2 regions of the Helicovermis profundi genome follow, and region 1 is predicted to be linked to the other one. Evidence: a T-box and tRNA genes for the amino acid it is inferred to sense, from the RefSeq annotation. Region 1 holds a T-box; the other holds one or more tRNA genes.
The links. The T-box of region 1 lies ahead of lysS (lysine--tRNA ligase). A T-box ahead of a tRNA ligase gene usually reads a tRNA of that ligase, here a tRNA-Lys.
Positions count from the first base shown of each region.

Region 2: it has a tRNA-Lys gene. The T-box ahead of lysS (lysine--tRNA ligase) is inferred to sense a tRNA for this amino acid. The anticodon was not compared.

Region 1 covers NZ_AP028654.1:1,786,195-1,795,913, forward strand. Annotated here, with positions in the region: gene AACH12_RS07885 (MarR family winged helix-turn-helix transcriptional regulator) at 1-336, opposite strand, end outside; gene AACH12_RS07890 (DUF1456 family protein) at 416-883, opposite strand; gene AACH12_RS07895 (permease) at 1,292-1,621, shown strand; gene AACH12_RS07900 (permease) at 1,618-2,154, shown strand; gene AACH12_RS07905 (glutamate synthase-related protein) at 2,212-3,732, opposite strand; T-box leader at 3,878-4,052, shown strand; gene lysS (lysine--tRNA ligase) at 4,131-5,627, shown strand; gene AACH12_RS07915 (sulfite exporter TauE/SafE family protein) at 5,872-6,618, opposite strand; gene AACH12_RS07920 (CGGC domain-containing protein) at 6,620-6,961, opposite strand; gene AACH12_RS07925 (hypothetical protein) at 7,026-7,286, opposite strand; gene AACH12_RS07930 (ArsR/SmtB family transcription factor) at 7,458-7,673, opposite strand; gene AACH12_RS07935 (SHOCT domain-containing protein) at 7,752-8,006, opposite strand; gene AACH12_RS07940 (IS66 family transposase) at 8,257-8,604, shown strand; gene AACH12_RS07945 (ATP-binding protein) at 8,732-9,007, opposite strand; gene AACH12_RS07950 (ATP-binding protein) at 9,038-9,346, opposite strand; gene AACH12_RS07955 (AAA family ATPase) at 9,307-9,570, opposite strand; gene AACH12_RS07960 (hypothetical protein) at 9,666-9,719, opposite strand, start outside.
Region 2 covers NZ_AP028654.1:2,457,809-2,467,527, reverse strand. Annotated here, with positions in the region: gene AACH12_RS11085 (PP2C family protein-serine/threonine phosphatase) at 1-508, shown strand, start outside; gene rph (ribonuclease PH) at 794-1,510, shown strand; gene AACH12_RS11075 (XTP/dITP diphosphatase) at 1,541-2,146, shown strand; gene AACH12_RS11070 (metallophosphoesterase) at 2,198-2,680, shown strand; tRNA gene AACH12_RS11065 (tRNA-Pro) at 2,743-2,819, shown strand; tRNA gene AACH12_RS11060 (tRNA-Arg) at 2,836-2,912, shown strand; tRNA gene AACH12_RS11055 (tRNA-His) at 3,008-3,083, shown strand; tRNA gene AACH12_RS11050 (tRNA-Gln) at 3,093-3,167, shown strand; tRNA gene AACH12_RS11045 (tRNA-Lys) at 3,177-3,252, shown strand; tRNA gene AACH12_RS11040 (tRNA-Leu) at 3,257-3,340, shown strand; gene AACH12_RS11035 (peptidylprolyl isomerase) at 3,462-4,202, shown strand; gene AACH12_RS11030 (3'-5' exoribonuclease YhaM family protein) at 4,343-5,293, shown strand; gene AACH12_RS11025 (GNAT family N-acetyltransferase) at 5,373-5,810, shown strand; gene AACH12_RS11020 (alpha/beta fold hydrolase) at 5,903-7,306, shown strand; gene AACH12_RS11015 (winged helix-turn-helix domain-containing protein) at 7,303-7,632, shown strand; gene AACH12_RS11010 (hypothetical protein) at 7,642-7,998, shown strand; gene AACH12_RS11005 (hypothetical protein) at 8,167-8,928, shown strand; gene AACH12_RS11000 (regulatory protein RecX) at 8,978-9,457, shown strand; gene AACH12_RS10995 (sigma-54 interaction domain-containing protein) at 9,450-9,719, shown strand, end outside.

The DNA.
Region 1 (9,719 bases):
AAATACACTTAATATATTGGCAATTTCTTTAGTACCAGACTCGGTTAACACAATAGTTACTACTCTTTTATCTTGCTCACTTCGAATTCTACTCACCATTTTCTTTTTTTCCATACGGCTTACAATACCGGTTGTTGTATTCAAAGGAGCATTTAGATACTCAGCTATTTGACTCATATTCACATCGCTGCCTCTATATAACATCAGTAATACCAACATTTCATTTTTTGTACAGTTAAGTAAAACGTTTTTCCATGTATCCTGTGATAAAAGCATTTTAAATTGATCGATATAATCAAACATCATATTTTCTAAATTATTTATATCGAAATCCATTTTACTTCCTCCTTCGAATTAATTTAATTCTACCACCGAAGTATTTTTTTGTCAAGTTGATTTTTACTTCTTGTTGATTCTATCTTCTTTTCGAAACAGCCTTTAAAAAACCAATCACAATTACATCGCTACAATATCTATAACTTTTATGTGATTCTTTTCTAAATAGTGTAGTTAGTTTATCTTTTGAAATTTCTACTTGTACTGACTTAAACATTTGAAGCATATCTTCACTGTTTAGAGATAGAGCAATCTTCATTTTTTTAAGTATAACATTATTTATACTTTTGACGTCTTCAACTAATGTTGGTTGTCTTTTTTCTTGTCCATCCTTTAAAGGTTTTTCTCCTCTAAAAAATACAATCAGACCATTTAAAAATGATTCTAAATCTTCATATTCAAAATGTTTTTCATTCTTACCTTGTAATAACAATTCAGCTTCATCTTCTGACATTTCAATTTGATCTAATTTAAATATTTTAACTAAATCAGCGGCTTTAAAATCTAAGGCATTACTAATTCTCATTAATCTTTCAGTATTATTCATAATTCCTCCACGTATACGCTCAAATGAGCTAACATCATTATATCATTCATTATAGCTAAAGGATATGTATTAATTAATCCTTTTATTAGTAAATCAAGGATTCTTATTAATAATTGTTGTAATTTTCGATTTTTGATTTTCTTACTTAGAATAGGGTATTTTCATATTGAAGAAGTAAGAGTACACATTATTTATGGAAACAACTACAGGCCAAGCCTTATGTGTATACAAGTAAATATTAAAAATAGGAAGGTGAGTTTATTGATTATTATTACTATGTACGGTTTATTGACCATTTGCTTAGTGGTATCTTTTATTAAGAGTAAGAAAAAAACTATAAAAGCTCTTAAAATCGCACGAAAAGCATTATTTAAAACAACGCCAACTCTATTGACGGTGCTTGGTATTGTGGGATTAACATTGGGAATTTTAACGCCTGAAACAATTTCAAGATTAGTAGGTGAAGAAGCAGGAATTATAGCAACACTTATTGCATCAGTAATCGGTGCAATAACACTAATTCCTTCCATAGTTGCATTCCCGCTAGCAGGATCACTTTTACGCTCTGGTGCAACAGTTATGACTATATCGGCATTTGTAACAACTTCAGTTATGGTTGGTGTTGTCACAGCACCTATGGAAATTAAAACTTTGGGCAAGAAATTCACATTGCTACGTAATGGATTAGGATTTGTTGCTGCCTTAATTATAGCAAGTATTATGGGGTGGATTTTATGATTAACTTAATAAAAAAATTTATGTTCCCCATTCTTATTATCTTTGTGTTTATTGCTTTATCGATATGGAGTACTGATGTAGCTATGCGTTCAATACAAGTGACCCTAGATTACTTCAAAGAAATGATTTTAATTATGCCTCCAGTGTTTATACTGATGGGATTAATGGAAATTTGGGTGCCAAAAGATAAAATTCAAAAATTGCTTGGTAGTGGTTCTGGAATTAAAGGGATTATACTTTCACTAGCACTTGGTACATTACCAACAGGACCATTATATGTGGCATTCCCAATGACTGCATCACTGCTCCGTAAAGGTGCTAGTATCAGAAATATGGTTGTTTTTTTAGGATCATGGGCTGCACTAAAAATACCTCAACTTATGGTGGAAATAAAATTTCTAGGAATATCTTTTGCACTGGCAAGATTTATTTTAACATTTTCTGCACTTATTGTGATTGGAATATTAATGGAATTAATTCTTCGATTTAGTCCAGATCAAGAATGGCTTGAAAAAAGTGGTGAAAAAGAATAATGAGTAGAACTGATCACTTTCTACAAAAAAGCTGCTAAATTAATAGCAGCTTTTTATCTATTTAAACCATTTATCATTCATAAGATCTTTAGCATCTCTCGTTAATGGAATCAAATCTGTTTGATCAATATACTCAATATCAAATTTTCGATTTAGTGCTAAAAAGTGCCTAAGTCCAAATGCAATTTTATTCAAATATGAAAATACTCCAATTGCACCAGTTGAAAAATCATTGGCTTTTAATCCATATATGCTTCTTAAATCGGCTAAATCTCCAAAAAGCTCTTCTTTTGTACTACCATAAGATTTTAAATGCGTAGGTACTGTACCTGCTTTAAGCATTTCTCCAACCTTTTTACTGGTCATTGCAGCTGCCATAGTAGCGCGGCAAATTCCAATAGCTGTCACATCACCATTTCCATAAGCCAATGCTTTAAAAACTTGATCTTCTGATGCAAAACCACCAGTAATAACAATAGCTGGTATCCATTTTCCTTCTTTTTTCACCTTATTCACAATTGTATTAACTGCCTGCTCTAAAACAACCGTTGGCATAGACCATTCATTCATCATTTTACAAGGACTATAACCACTACCACCACCTGCACCATCAAATGTAATCATATCAACACCCGCTACGCTCGCTATACGAATTACTTTTTCTAAATCTATCGGATCATAACCCGCCATTTTAAAATAGAAGTTTTTCCCTCCAAGTTTTCTTAAACTTTCAATACGTTTAACTAAATAATCTTCCTCCCAAAGAGGTAATCTTCCATAAGAATAAAAATTAGGACAAACTCCTTCTTTATATGCCTTCTTCATCTCAGGACTAGTTGGATCTGGATGTACCAAAATACCTTTTTCTTGCTTAATTAAAGCTTCTTCAATATTTTTAAGTTTAGTAACTGGTTGTGTGCCTTTTGCAGATTGTCCAAATTTAAATTCAATAGCCTCTGCACCCTCAACACTTATAGCATATTCTGGAACACCATACATATCATCTTCTACATTACACTGTAAAACAATTTGACCATAACCTCTATAGTATTTTCTAAATGCATCAAGCATTTTTTTTAGAGCTGGAAAATGGTTTACCTTATTATCTTCAATAACAAGTTTTGGATCTTTATTTCTAGCATCCTCTCCAATAACACAAGTTATACCTGCCATTGCAGCTCCTGCATAATAATCTTCCCAATTTAATTTAACTAAGGCAGGCAAGATAATTGGCATTGCAAGTTTTATTATATTTGTATTACCATAAGTTCTCTCTAGATTTACATTAAATATAGATGCTTCATTATATGTAGGATTGACACCTCTTGCACCAAAAACACGACCATTTATATTAAAATGAGAATAATCAATTGAGTAATCTTTTTCTGATCCAACTTGATTTGTTCCCGTGTTTGTAGGGTAAACAGTTCTTGCTCCAAGAACTCCAGCTAATCCAATTTCACACGTGCCAATGCAATCTTCAGTGCAAAGCGAACACATACCTGACTGTGGTGATAGTTTTTTGCTTCTGTTTTTTGTATCATTAAAAGCTGATGATAATTTTGTTGAATATGTCATATTACGCCTCCTTGTAATTACAAGTCCCTAGTATTTAAATTATACCACAAAACAAGTTAATAGCATATGCCCAGAATGTGCCATTTGTCATATATACAATAATATTTTTTAAATTTGACATTTCCTAAAAAATTATGTAGTATAAATTAAAACTATGACTGAGAAATGAAGTACTAAATACCTTTAAGAGAGTTAGCGTTTGGTGGAAGCTAATATGTATTAATATGGATAAAGCCTCATGAGTTGCTTTAATTAGCCGGCTAAACACCGTTATCGAATTAAGTGAAACTAGGATGGTACCGCGTATATACGCTCCTTACAATATATTGTAAGGAGCTTTTTTATATTCTAAATGAAAAAGGAGGTAGCGTGATAAAAACTATCATGCGCATAATATTATGAGTGAAGAAAAAAATGTAGCACAAACAAAATTTAGTGAACAAGAATTAATTAGAATGGATAAATTAAAGGATTTAGAGGAACTAGGTGTGGATCCATTTGGTAGCAGATTTGATATTTCTGATTATTCTGAAGCATTAAAAACAAAATATGCTGATGTATCTAAAGAAGAGCTTGCTGAAATGGAAATTAATGTTTCTGTTGCAGGAAGAATAATGACTAAACGTGGTAAAGGTAAAGCCGGATTTATGCATATTCAAGATAATGATGGACTTATTCAAATATATTTAAGAAAAGATATACTTTCAGAAGTAGAATTTACACTTTTCAATAAGTGTGATATTGGAGATATTATTGGTATACGTGGAATTGTTTTTAAAACTAACACAGGTGAAGTAAGTGTAAAAGCTAAAGAGTATATTCATTTAACTAAATCTTTAAAACCTCTTCCAGAAAAATATCATGGAATTTCTGATGACGAAATCAAATTTAGAAAACGTTATTTAGATATTATTACAAATAGAGATGTAAAAGAATTATTCTTAAAGAAACAAAAATTCTGGAGTACAGTTAGAAATTACTTAATTGAAAATGACTTCTTAGAAGTTGAAACTCCTATACTTGAAACTTCTTCAGGTGGAGCTGCTGCAACACCATTTGCAACTCATCACAACGCACTAGATATTGATGTATTCTTAAGAATTTCTATGGGTGAACTATGGCAGAAAAAACTTCTAGTTGCTGGGTTTGAAAAGACTTTTGAAATTGGAAGACAATTTAGAAACGAAGGTATGAGTAATGAGCATTTACAAGACTATACTCAATGTGAATTTTACTGGGCTTATGCGGATTTTAAAGATGGTATGGAGTTTACAAAAGAATTATATAGAAGAATAACTAAAGCAGTCATGGGTTCTTCAAAATTTTCAACTCGTGGATTTGAAATCGATATGGATGATGAATGGAAAATCTACGACTTTGAAACAATCATCGAAGAAACAACTGGTGTAAATATCTTCAACACAACTAAAGACGTTGTTATGGCAAAATTAGATGAGTATAAAGTTGAATATGATACTAATATTGGATTCTGGAGAATGGTAGACTTACTTTGGAAAGTAGTTAGAAAAGATTTATCTGGTCCTGGATTCTTAGTTGGACAACCAGTTGAACTTAATCCTCTACCTAAGAGACTTAAAGAAGATCCTAGAAAAGTTGCTCAAATGCAAATTATACTTGCAGGATCTGAAATGGGTAATGGTTATACTGAGTTAAACGACCCACTTGATTTAGAGGCAAGATTTAAAGAACAACGTGCAATGAGTGAAGCAGGAGATGAAGAAGCTCATGAACATGATGAAACATTTATAGAAGCTCTAAGATATGGTATGCCACCTGCTTTCGGATTCGGTGTGTCTGAGAGATTATTCTCGGTTATGATGGATAGACCTATTAGAGAGTGTGTTATATTCCCACTAATGAAACCAAAAGCTTAATATTTTAAATAGTAAAAAATATCTAAAACTATAGAAAGATTAATTTCTTTCTATAGTTTTAATTTTTAAAATAAGCACAATATTAAATTAGTAAATTTTCTTTTCTCGATTACTAGATAGATTCATGTGTAGCCACTACTATAGATACTCACAATTATTAACCCAATATTGTTAACCATAATTTTTAGATCCACGACTTCCTCTCTTATATTCCAAAAAAATCGAGAGAGATGCTAAAATTATTTTACAACAATCCATATATAATTTTTATTGCTATAACTAAAATTATTACACCAATAATTTTCTTAACCTGACTAGGATGTAACTTTTCATTCATAAACCAATTTCCAAGCAAACCTCCAACAATTGACGCAGATCCTGTTATTAGTAATAAATAAAAATTTATATCTCCCATTGCAAGATAAGTAATAAACCCTGAAAAGGAAGAAAGTGGAACCACAAAAGCTGTTATAATTGCAATTTTTTTAGGCTTATTTCCCAAATATAACAAAATCGGTGAAATTAAACTTCCTCCACCAACTCCAAGAAGTCCCGAAATAAATCCAACGAAGCTACCAATTACAACCCCATATTTTATTTGTTTGGATTTAGAAAATATTTTTTTAGAAGCTTTAGGAGTATAAAATAAAATCATACAACCTGAGAATAGTAAAAACATTGCAAATAAGCTCATCAAAATATGTCTATCAATATACTTACTAGAATATGCACCTAAAGGAGCAATCATAAATGATGCAATTGCTATAGGCACTGCTAAATCATACTGAACACGCTTATGTACAATATTTTTAAAAGACGCAGCTGATAAACTTAATCCATTCAAAAATAATCCTGTTGGAATTGCAACATTTAATGGTAACCCAAGCCAATAAAAAATTGGAATAAAAATAAATGCTGCACCCATTCCCGCCATAGCAAGAATAGTGCTGAATACAAGAACCACGATACCACAAATTAAATAGAATATCATTTTATTCTATTCCTACTATAACTGGAATACCTGTTTTGTTTTCTATTTCTTTTGCAATTTCATTTACATCAAAATAAGGGCATTTAACATCTTGTAGCATACATCCTGAAAAATGAATTGCATCTATATTCTGTTTAGCCAACATCATTCCTTGTTTAACAACTCTTACTCCTGGACAGCCGCCACACGTTGCCATAGCAACAACTTGAATATTTTTTTCCTCATATACTTCAAATTTACCTTTTTTATTAGTTGCATAATCAAAACATTTCCAACATACATCTGAACCCGGACAACCACGCAGCATAAATTTTTCACATGCTAAAATTCCTATTTTTTTCATAAAGCACCTCCAAAATTTCAAAAGTAGGACAAAATTTCAAATGAAAAATTGTCCTATATTAAACTTATTTTTTATTTACGTCTAAATTTTCTTCAAAAACAGATTGCATTTTAGAAATCATCTCTTTTGCTAAATTTTGCTTTTCTTTTGAATCAAGCTCTGAAAATATCATATTTAGACATTTTGGCATCATATTCGACATAAATTCAATTCGTTCCTCTGGTGACATTTTCGCAAACATATTATCCATCATATTTGGCATCATTTCTTTCATATCTTCAGGTTTCATCATTCCAGACATCATTTTCTCCATCATTTGTTTCATAATTCCTCCTTGTAGTAGCTATCAAGTAATTTAACATATTGTATTTGACAATAATGACTAACATCAATTTCTCTAAATACCACCTACCTCAAAACAATATATCTATTTAACTTCCTTTAAATTGTAATTTACAACCATATTGACGATCTTCCAGATCGTATCACTAGCTAATCAATAAAAATTATAAGCTCCTTGACTTTCAACTCTGACCATTGAAGCTTCTTTTAGTACTTTTAAATGATGCGAAACTAAAGGTTGTGATAGTCCTGCATTTTTTGCAATTGAATTCACACTTTTACATTCTTTAGTTAAAGATTCAATTATACGTATTCTATTTCCATCAGCTAGTACTTTAAAAGTATTTTGAATTTCCACATAATTTTTCATTATATCTTCCTCCTTCCAATAATTACTATCCATATTAGCTTAGAATCTGTTTTTAGTAAAATAATAAGTTAAAAGACATTAACTTATTATATCTTTTTTCATTCGTTCAAAGTCCTCTTTAGATATTTCACTATTTACATATCTTTTATTTAGTATATCTAAAGCTGACTCTGAATTTTTATCATCTTTAAAATTCCTATTATAATCATATGATGAACTACAACCACTAAATCTTCCACGACTAAAAACCATGTAAAAAACAAATAACATTACAATTATCCCAATTACCGGAAAAATCCACATTCCACTCCACACAAAAAATTGTGATCCCATATTAAACCTCCTCTTGTGTATATTGTCTGTTCGAAAAATTGTAAATATAATTATAAAAAATATTAAATTTTTATTTTTCTATAATTACAGTTCATATTATTCTTAATAATCACACTATAACATAAACCGGCATTTATATCAATAGTCATTTATATAAACGTAAGTTTATATAGAGGGTGCTATTTTTTATTTAATACTAATTTTTATATTAAATAGATTAAAAAACAAAAAATATCCACATTAATTTGTAATGCAGATATTTTTAAAATTTATAATGCATACTAAAATTCCACTTGGAAAAGCAATAAAATACACTTTAAATCAGTGTAATAAATTAATAAGATTTTTAAAGGATGGTAGAATAGAAATTGATAACAATAGAGCCGAAAGAGCAATAAAGCCATTTGTGATTAGAAGAAAGAATCGGATGTTTTCTAGATCACCTAATGAATCAGTTGATAGTGCTATTTATTACAGTGTAATAGAAACGACAAAAACAAATAAACTTAAACCGTTTTATTATCTTGAGTATTTATTTGAGAGGCTTCCAAATTTGGATTTAGAAAATCCACGTGAATTAGACGCTTTGTTGCTATGATCAAAAACATTACCTAATAATATTAGACTATAAGACTAGAGTTTAAGAGAATATACGCTTACAAAATAAGCACAATATTAAATTAGTAAATTTTATTTTCTTGATTGCTAGATAGATTCATGTGTAGCTATGCTTCATCAAGTAAAAAGTCAAATAAATTCAAATGCCTAATTCCATTATTAGACAAATCAACTTTATCCATTGTTATTAAAATTTTAGGATACTGATCATTAATTTTACTTAAAGATTGTATCTCTCTATTTAGAGTTGATTCTTCTAAAGTGGTTAAACTAACTTGAAAATAAAGAGGTTCTGCATTTTTCACAGCTATAAAATCAACTTCATATGATAGATTTTTACCAACTGTAACCTCATAACCTCTTCTTAATAATTCTAAAAACACTATATTCTCAATAACATGACCTAAATTTCCTTACCTATATCCAATCAACCTGTTCCTTAGTCCAGTATCTACTACAAAAGCTTTTTCAATATTAAGGTTTTTATAAGCTTTAAAAAGTAAAAATTCCTTAAATGACAAGGGAAAAACTTTCAACTCAATATATCTTCCGGACAGATATGTCAAATGATCTCCTAAGAACATTCTAGAATTTGAACTAGTAACATATATATCAGCATTCAAGCTAACTCTAAGACTATTAACGACCTTTACCCATTCTTCTACTTCTTGAACCTCATCTATTAATATATATACTTTAGAATCATCTTTAATTTTATCCATTTATATTTATGAAGATTTTTACCATCTTTTAATTCTTCGAATATAAATTTTTCATAGTTTATCTCAATAATATTTTCTTCACTAGTATTTTGTTCTAATAAATATTCTTTGAATAGTTGCAATATTGATGATTTTCCTGAACGTCTAACACCTGTAATCACTTTTACAAATTCATTATCCTTATACTGTATCAATTTAGTTAAATATTTATCTCTAGTTTTCATAAACCATTCACCTCTTTTCCTAATTATACTTCACAAAAACTCTTTAGCCAAAAGTTTTCATAGTGTTAGTCGTAAAATTGTTATTATAATTATAACTACTCACCTTTTGTCAATGAAAGTCCAATAATATCAACATCATCAAATCTATG
Region 2 (9,719 bases), 670 kb from region 1:
TAATGCTAATCTTAAAGACACTTCTCCATCTGAAATACTTGAAAATATGAATAATAGTATTTTTGATATGTTTGACTTTGAAGGTGAATTTAACTATATTGTTTTTTCCGCTTTTGTAGGACTAATAGATGATGATGTATTTACATACTCTAATGCTGGTCAGCCATATCCAATCGTAATTAGTGAAGAAGAAGAAGTTACACCTCTCAATAAGAATGGATTGCTTCTTGGTATATTAGAAGGAATTGGATATGAAAATTATGAGATGAAGTTAAATCGTGGTGATGAAATTTTTGTATATACTGATGGTCTTTTTAGTTCGGGTAAAGATAGTGATTTTAAAAATTGGACACTTGTTGAAGAGTTTACTAATCTTTATAAAAGATTAGCTCTAGAAGATCAAAAAACATTTCTAGAAAAGGCATTTAATCATTTTAAGTTAATTCATATGACAGAAGATGGTGATTATACTGATGATGTTGCGATGATGCTACTTAGATTAAAATAAAAATATATTATATTTCATTTTTTATCTTGACATATTGAAAAAAAGATTTATAATAAACTATGTTAGATTGAATTTATTCAAATAATTTCAAGCATTCTCAGTAATAAGTTGATTCCTCGGAGTCAACTTATTATTTTTTTTACGTACAAACAATCGAAAAATTCTGAAAATTACCAGCTGCTTTATTTGAATAATAAGAATAGAATTAAGTAATTCATAGTAGCAATTATTGATAATAGAGTGATATAATATGTATAGATTATAAATATTAATAAGAGGTGAAACATGAGAATTGATGGAAGACAAAACGATGAGCTTAGGAAATTTAATATAACAAGAAACTATTTGCTTCATCCAGAAGGATCAGTTTTAATAGAAACAGGAAATACTAAAGTAATTTGTACTGCAACGATTGAAGAAAAAGTGCCACCTTTTCTTAAAGGTCAAGGTAAAGGGTGGGTAAGTGCAGAGTATTCTATGCTACCTAGATCTACACATACAAGAAAAATAAGAAATTCCTCAAAAGGAAAAATTGATGGAAGAACACAGGAAATTCAAAGATTAATTGGACGTTCTCTTAGAAGTATAGTTGACTTAGAAAAACTTGGCGAAAGAACGATTTGGATTGATTGTGATGTAATTCAAGCAGATGGAGGAACAAGAACAGCATCAATTACGGGTGCGTATGTAGCTCTTATGGATGCACTTATGAAACTTAAAAATGAAGCTTTAATAAAAGAAATTCCAATGAATGATTATATAGCTGCGGTGAGTGTTGGTATCGTTAACGGTGAAGTTTTACTTGATTTATGCTATGAAGAAGATTCAAGTGCCAAGGTTGATATGAATCTTATTATGACATCTAAAGGAGAGTTTATAGAAATTCAAGGAACTGGAGAAGAAGCTCCTTTTTCGAAAGCTGAACTTAATAAATTATTAGAATTTGGAGAAAAAGGAATACTAGAATTAATTGAATTTCAAAAGAAAGCACTTGGTTATTAAATAACTATAACAAAATAAAAGGTGGTTATTGTGAAAAAAATTATACTTGCTTCTGGCAATGAACATAAACTTAAAGAAATATTTGAAATTACTAAGGAATTTAATATAGAATTAATCTCTATGTATGATGCGGGTTTTGGTGAAAAAGATATTGTTGAAGATGGTCATACATTTGAAGAAAATTCATTAATAAAAGCTAAAACTGTTATGGAAAAGCTTGGTGTGAGTACTCTTTCTGACGATTCAGGGCTTATGGTTGATTATTTAGAAGGTGCACCTGGTATTCATTCAGCAAGGTATTCAGGTAAAGACAGAGACTACGATGCAAATAATAAAAAATTATTAAAAGAGTTAGAAAATGTGCCTATTGAAAAAAGAACTGCTAGATTTGTATCTGTGATTACGCTACTTATGACTGATGGTCGTAAATTAGTTGTTAGGGGTGAGGTTGAAGGACTTATTGGTTTTAATGAAAAAGGAAGTAATGGATTTGGCTATGATCCTTTGTTTTATATTCCAAAACTTGATAAAACGTTTGCTGAATTAACTTCTGAAGAAAAAAATGTTATAAGCCACAGAGCAAATGCGCTTATTAAATTAAAAAATGAATTAGGAAAATTTTTAAATCAGAAATAATTTAACGTTTTTTAGATATTGAACAAAGTTTGTTTAAAAAGAGGCAAAAATATGATAAAAATAGGGATTTTAAGTGATAGTCATGGAAAAGATGAAAATATAAGGAAATTTGTATGTGAAATAGAAAAAAAGAATATAGATTTAATTTTTCATTTAGGTGATTTAAAAAGCGATTGTGAAATTATAAAAAAGTATACAAATAAAAAAATTTATTCAGTTTTAGGAAATTGTGATTACATGAGTAGTGGTAATATGGATTTGCTTTTGAATATAGAAGGAATAAAATTTTTTTTAACACATGGACATAAATATGGTGTAAAATATAGTCTTAATAACATTTACTATAAGGCGAAAGAATTAAATGCCGATGTGGTATTATTTGGTCATACTCATTCGCCTTTTATTATTAAAGAAAAGGATTTAGAAATAATAAATCCAGGAAGTTTATCTTTTCCAAGAGGAAAACTCGGAAAATCATATGCCGTTATAACGGTTAATGGCAACGCTTTTGAATCATTTTTATATGAAATATAAAATAATAAAAAAAAAGTGTTGACGTAAACAAAATTATGATATATAATTACTTCTGTTGGCAACGGGGTGTAGCGCAGTTTGGTAGCGCATCTGGTTTGGGACCAGAGGGTCGTAGGTTCGAATCCTGTCACCCCGACCATTAAATATAATTATGTGCATCCGTAGCTCAGCTGGATAGAGCAACGCCCTTCTAAGGCGTAGGTCCTGGGTTCGAATCCCCGCGGTTGCACCATTTTTATTTTTGGATGGAGACGAAAGTGTTAAGTTCCTGAAGTGTTTTTTAGATAATGGTAAATTTTTATTATGAAAAAAATGCTAATTTATATGGCGGTTGTAGTCAAGTGGTTAAGACACAGGATTGTGGCTCCTGCATGCGTGGGTTCGAACCCCATCAGCCGCCCCATTTATATTTTGGGGATTAGCCAAGTCGGTAAGGCAGCGGACTTTGACTCCGTCACCACAGGTTCAAGTCCTGTATCCCCAGCCAAAAAAATATGGTCCATTAGCTCAGTTGGTAGAGCATCTGACTTTTAATCAGGGTGTCCCGCGTTCAAGTCGCGGATGGATCACCAATATGCGGGTGTGGCGGAATTGGCAGACGCGCTAGACTTAGGATCTAGTGTCTTGTACGTGGGGGTTCAAGTCCCTCCACCCGCACCACAAAAACTCTGTTTACAGAGTTTTTTTTTATTGGTAGACACATATAAATTCTTTTGTTATTATATATTCATACGTTGTGTTAATGGATATTAATATAAATTATATTTTAATGGAGGTTATTATGGAAAATAAAATAATTGCTAAAGTAGATGGAAGAGAAATTACTCAAAAAGATATGGATGTACTTATTAGTCATTTAGGAAATCAAGCTATGCAATTTGCAAATCCTGAAGGGGAAAAAAGATTACTTGATGAATTAATTAATGAAGAATTATTTTACTCTCATGGAAAAGAGATAAAAGCTGATGAAGATGAAGCTTTCAAAAGCGAATTAGAAAAAGCTAAAATTTCTTTAATCAAGCAATATATGATTGGACAAACAGTGATGGGTGTAAAAGTTGAAGATGGCGAAGTAGAAGCGTATTATGAAGCACATAAGAATGAATTTACAGCACCAGAAACAGTAAATGCGCATCATATTTTGATAGATGATGAAACAAAAGCAAATGATATCATTGAAGAAATTAATGGTGGACTTTCGTTTGAAGACGCAGCAAAAAAATATTCAAGTTGTCCATCAAAAGAAAAAGGTGGAGATTTAGGATTCTTTGGTAAGGGTCAAATGGTACCAGAGTTTGAAGAAGCATCATTTGCATTAGAATTAAATCAAATAAGTGAGCCGGTTAAAACACAATTTGGATATCATATAATTAAAGTTGTTGATAGAAAAGAAGCATCTTCTAAAGGATTAGAAGAGATGAGAATGGATTTATTAAAAACTTTAACAGCAAAAAAACAATCTGAAGCTTATCTTGCAAAAGTTGCAGAGTTAAAATCAAAATATACAGTAGAAATATTATAATTTTAAATTAATTGTTAAATCAATATAATAAAAATAACTAAGAATATATTTTCTTAGTTATTTTTTTGTTTTGAGATTTTAAAACTAAGTGTTATTATTATAGAGGATGGTATTAGTGAGTTTAGTAAAAGGAGTCGTGAATGAAAAATATAATAGAATTCGAAGTTGGAGATGATATTCAATCTTTTTTTATAATCAAAGATTTAAATTTAAAGACTTCATCAAATAATAAAAAGTATTTTGATATGACATTATCGGATAAAACTGGACAAATGAATTCTAAAGTTTGGGATATAAAAGACGAAATGATAGATCTTTATAAAACTGGCGCCATAGTTAAAGTTAAAGGTGTAGTAACTTTATGGCAAAATAATAAGCAGTTAAAAATTTCAAAAATAAGGCTTAAAAATGATGCAGACAATGTGGATATAAACGAGTTAGTTCCTTCAGCTCCAATTGAGCCTAGCCTTATGTATAAGGAGATTTTTGAGCTTACAGACCTTATGGAAAATAATGATGTAAAAAAATTAGTTCAATATTTTTTAACTGAAAATAAGGAAAAGTTAATGTATTATCCTGCGGCTAAAAGTAATCACCATAGTATTAGAGCTGGTTTACTTTATCATATTTTAAGAATGCTTAAAGTAGGTAAAGGTTTAGTTAAGGTTTATCCTAATATTGATAGCGATTTACTTTATGCAGGGATAATTTTACATGATATGGAGAAAATAAATGAGATGATTTCGGATGAAATGGGTATTGTTTCGAGTTATTCATTTAATGGACAATTACTTGGACATCTGATTATGGGTATAAAAAAAGTAGATGAGGCTGCAAAAAAATTAAATGTTGATGAAGAAATTTCTTCGTTAATTCAGCATATGATTTTGTCTCATCACTATGAACCAGAGTTTGGAAGTCCTAAAAAACCGCTTATACCTGAAGGTGAACTATTACACTATATTGATATGATTGACGCTAGAATGTACGATATGGATAAAGCTTTAAGTAGTGTAGACACGGGTGAATTTACAGATGGAGTTTATGTTCTTGATAGGAGAAGACTTTATAAATCAAAATTTAATAAATAGAGTTAGTTTGCTTTTTTTTCGGGTAATAAAAGAATAATATTAATTGTTATATTATTTTTTTAGGGAAGGAGAAAACAGTATGTTTGATTTTCGACTGATTAAGGATGAAGATGTTGATAAAATAATAAATTGGAAAAATCAAAATGACTATTCGTGCTACGATATAGAGAAAAATAATGTTGATTTGGATCGACTTTTAGAAAAAAAATCATGTGAGTTTTTCGTTGCTCTAGATGAAGATGAGGAATTAGCTGGATTTATTGAATGTTCTTTTGATGAAGATGATGATATTGATATGGGGTGCGCCTTATTACCTGATTTGCTAGGTAAAGGGTTAGGCTTTGATTTTGTTAGTGAATGCGTAGAATTTTTAATTGATTATTACCAATTTTCTGGTGAATCATTGTATACAATTTTAAAATCTGAAGATATTCATTCAAGACGGATTTTTGAAAGAGTAGGTTTTAGTGCTGATGATGAATCTAATGAATGGGTAAAATTAAGTATATATATGTGATTATATTTGTGTTATAGTTAAGTAAATAACTTACAAAACGCAAATAAGGTCTTTTGCGTTTTGTAAGTAAAAAAATTATTACAGGTGATACTTTGAATATTATAGAAATTTTAATAGCGTTTGTTTTATTTTTTATTTATGTATTTAAGAATTTAAGAAATATTTTTTTTGATAAAGCCTTTATAGGTTTTATCTTTTTGTCGTTTGTTTCTGTGTATTTAATAATTTATGATACCTTTAGATGGCAGCTTATACCACTCATATTACTCATTATAATAACCTATATTCTTCTTATTTATATTGGATTTATATATAAAAATAAAAACCTTAAAGTTTCACATAAATTGAGTCGAAGGATTGTAACAGTTTTAATTGCTTCTTTTTTATTTTCGTCTATTATTTTTCCATTAAATGATTTTAAAATATATAAAGGAAAATATTATGTTGGAAATAAGATTTATACAATGATTGATCCGCTGCGAAAAGAAATTTTAAGTAAAAATGAAAACAGGAAAATTTCAGTAAAATTATATTATCCATCAGATTCAATTTCAAAAGAAAGAAATAGATGGATTGATAATATAGATGGCTTAGAAAAATACATATTTGCTAAGTATAAAATACCTAAATTTTTTGTAAGTTATATAGGAAATATAAAAACTAATTCATATAAAAATGTAGAGGTAAGTAATAACGTAGAAAAAATGCCAGTAGTAATAATTTCTCACGGTTTTGCTAGTCTTGGAGATTTTCAGACTTCGCTAGCTGAAAAACTTGCCTCAAATGGATACTTGGTTGCAGTTATAAATCATACTTATGGTTCAATTGTAACGAATATTGATAATAAAAATATATATTTAGATGATAACTTATTCAGTAATGATGATTTGGATTATTTTTCTTTTGGAAAAAATATTATAGATATTTACAAAAAAGATATTATGCTTACAATTGAAGGATTAAAAAAACTTAATTCTGTAAAAAGTAATTTAGATTTTAAAAACAAAATTGATGTAAATAACATTGCACTCCTTGGTCATTCTATTGGTGGTAGTGCAGCTCTTTTACTTGAAAAGGATGATAGAGTGAAATCGGTTATTGCACTTGATCCTTGGATTGAACCAATCAGTAGCAAATTCGTAAAATATGGATTTAACAAACCAACTTCAGTATTAATTTCAGATGAATGGTATAATTCAGAAAACACAAGATATATATTTAGAATTTGCGAGATTAATAATTGTGTAAATTCAAAGGTATATAAAGTAAATAAATTTTCTCATCAAGATTTCACAGACTTGGGTGAACTTGGACTAATGTCAAAATTGTTTAAAATTTCTAAAACTGACAATTACAATTTAAATCACAAGAAAAACAATGCTTTTATTTTAAATTATTTTGATTATTATTTATTAAAGAAGAATACAGAGTCAAAACTTATGTCGTATATAAATGAAAATAATGATATCTTTAAGGCAATTGGAGTAAAAAAATGAATTATGAGTATAAAATTTGGATTATAGAAAACAATATAAAGGTGTTTGGAATAGGACCTATGATGTTATTAGCTAAAACTAAAGAATTTGGTTCACTTAGGAAAGCTTCTAATGATATGAATATGTCATATACGAAAGCGCTTAAAATAGTAAAAAATATAGAATCAAATTTAAATATAAAAATATTAAAACGAAGCAGTGGTGGTCTTGGTGGTGGTGGATCACACTTGACAGTGGAAGCAGAAAACTTAATTGAGAAATTTGAAAAATTTAACAGTGAAGTTGAAAAGGCTATTAATCAAATATATATAAAGAATTTTGAATAAAGGAGAATTATGAGTAATATTACTTTTGCCTTGTTAGTTACAGTGAGTATAGCAATAATTATAATTTTTATAAAAAGTATAATTAGATTTAAAATTTATTTTTCTGTAAAAAAAATAGTATTCTCAGAAATTTATAATTTCGCAAGTAAAAAAAATATTGCAAGTGAAATTGAAGAAAGAGAAATTGTTGTTAGTGTAAAGGAAAAATTTATTTCAAATAAACTAGAGAAATATGTTGATGAATTGTTAATATACTTTGACCTTGATTATTCATTAAATATTGAATTCTTTTTAAATTATTTGGGAAAAAAGCATAAATTTATTTTTGTTTTAACTAAAGAAGAAATTGACAGTATGCTAAGTTGATTATAAAATAATATATATAGGATAACTATTAAAAAAGGAGAAAATTATGAGTTATAAAATGAAGAAGATTGTAACAATTGTGATTATTGGAGCTATGGTGGTTTCATCGTTTATTTCAGTAGCGCTTGCAGCTATTAATTTCCACTAATAATCAAAAGGAATGATTTTATGATAAAGAGGATAGTTGCATTATTGTTATTTATAGGTTTGATTATAGGTTTTTATTTTTATCAATTTAACAATTTAAATAGAACTAAGGTAGCTTTTACTTATGAAGATGATTTTAATACAATAAATAGAGACTTTTGGTATGTTGGTGAATGGGAAACTGGATTTCCTGCATATGATAGAGTAAATACTAAAAACGGTATATTAACGCTAGAAGATGATGAAACTGATAGGGGACCTTATTTATTAAGCAAGCCACTTCCGGTAGTTGCTGGTGACGTTATTACTATTGAAAGAAGGATTAAACTTCATTATGCAAATGATCATTTTACTGGTGGATTTGCTTTAATGCAAACAAATTCAGATAATTTAAAGCCCAAAATTATTGACAATGATTGGGTTAAAAGTCTTGGTGAAGGTGCTGTATTAGTTGAATATACGCATAATTATAATAAAAAAGCTACAAGACCTGGTAGAGATATTTTTAGAATACTTCCTCCAAATTGGAAACAGGACTATAATTATCAAGTTACAGATCCAATTTTTGATGATTGGTTTGAAGAAAAGTTGATTTATGATACAAGAAACAATAAAATAACTTATATTTTAAATGGAAAAGAATATAAAGTGAATGGAGTAAATATTAATAAAAAAAATATTAGAATTTTCACACACTCTTATGGCTGGTTTACTGGTCATTATATGAAAATTGATTGGATTAAAATTAAAATTGAGGATAAAAGATTTAGAACACAAAAATAATTTTAAAAATAGACTTTATGTCTATTTTTTTTAAAATAAAGAGGAATTTATGAGAGAAAATGAAGTAAAAAAAGGATTTAATTATGCATTAAACGTTCTGAGCTATAGAGATAGAACTGAAAAAGAAATAAGAGATAAAATGACTACAAAAGAATATGAAAAGAGTGTTATAGATGAAGTCCTATTAAAATTAAAAAAATTAAATTTAATTAATGATGTAGAATTTACAGAGAAGTATGTAGAATTTAGAATTGAAAGATATGGTAAAAACAGGCTTAAACAAGAATTATTTAGAAAAGGTATTAGTAAAGAAATAATTGAAAATGTATTAAGTTATGTTGGAGAAGATGAGGAATTTTTAGCTGCTAAAGAAATCGCTATAAAAAAATTTAATCAATATGGAGATATACCATTTGAAAAAAAATATAATAGATTGATGGGCTTATTAAGTAGAAAAGGATATAGCTATAGTACTGTAAAAAGAGTATTTGAAGAACTTGGGATTAAAAGGAGTAATTATTATGAATGATATAATAAAAAATTCTCATATAAGATGTGAAAATATGAAATTAAGTAAAAATCAAATTATTTCTAAGAAAATAATTAATCAAAGTGAATTACATAAGAAAATAGAAGAAAATAAGTATATCATAGACATTTCAAAAAAATTTATTGATGACATTAATAATTATTATAGTGATTCTAAATTTTTTGGAATATTAACGGATCCAAATGGCTGTATTTTAATGACTTTTGGCGAAGGCGAAATAATGGAAGTTGCTAAAAATATG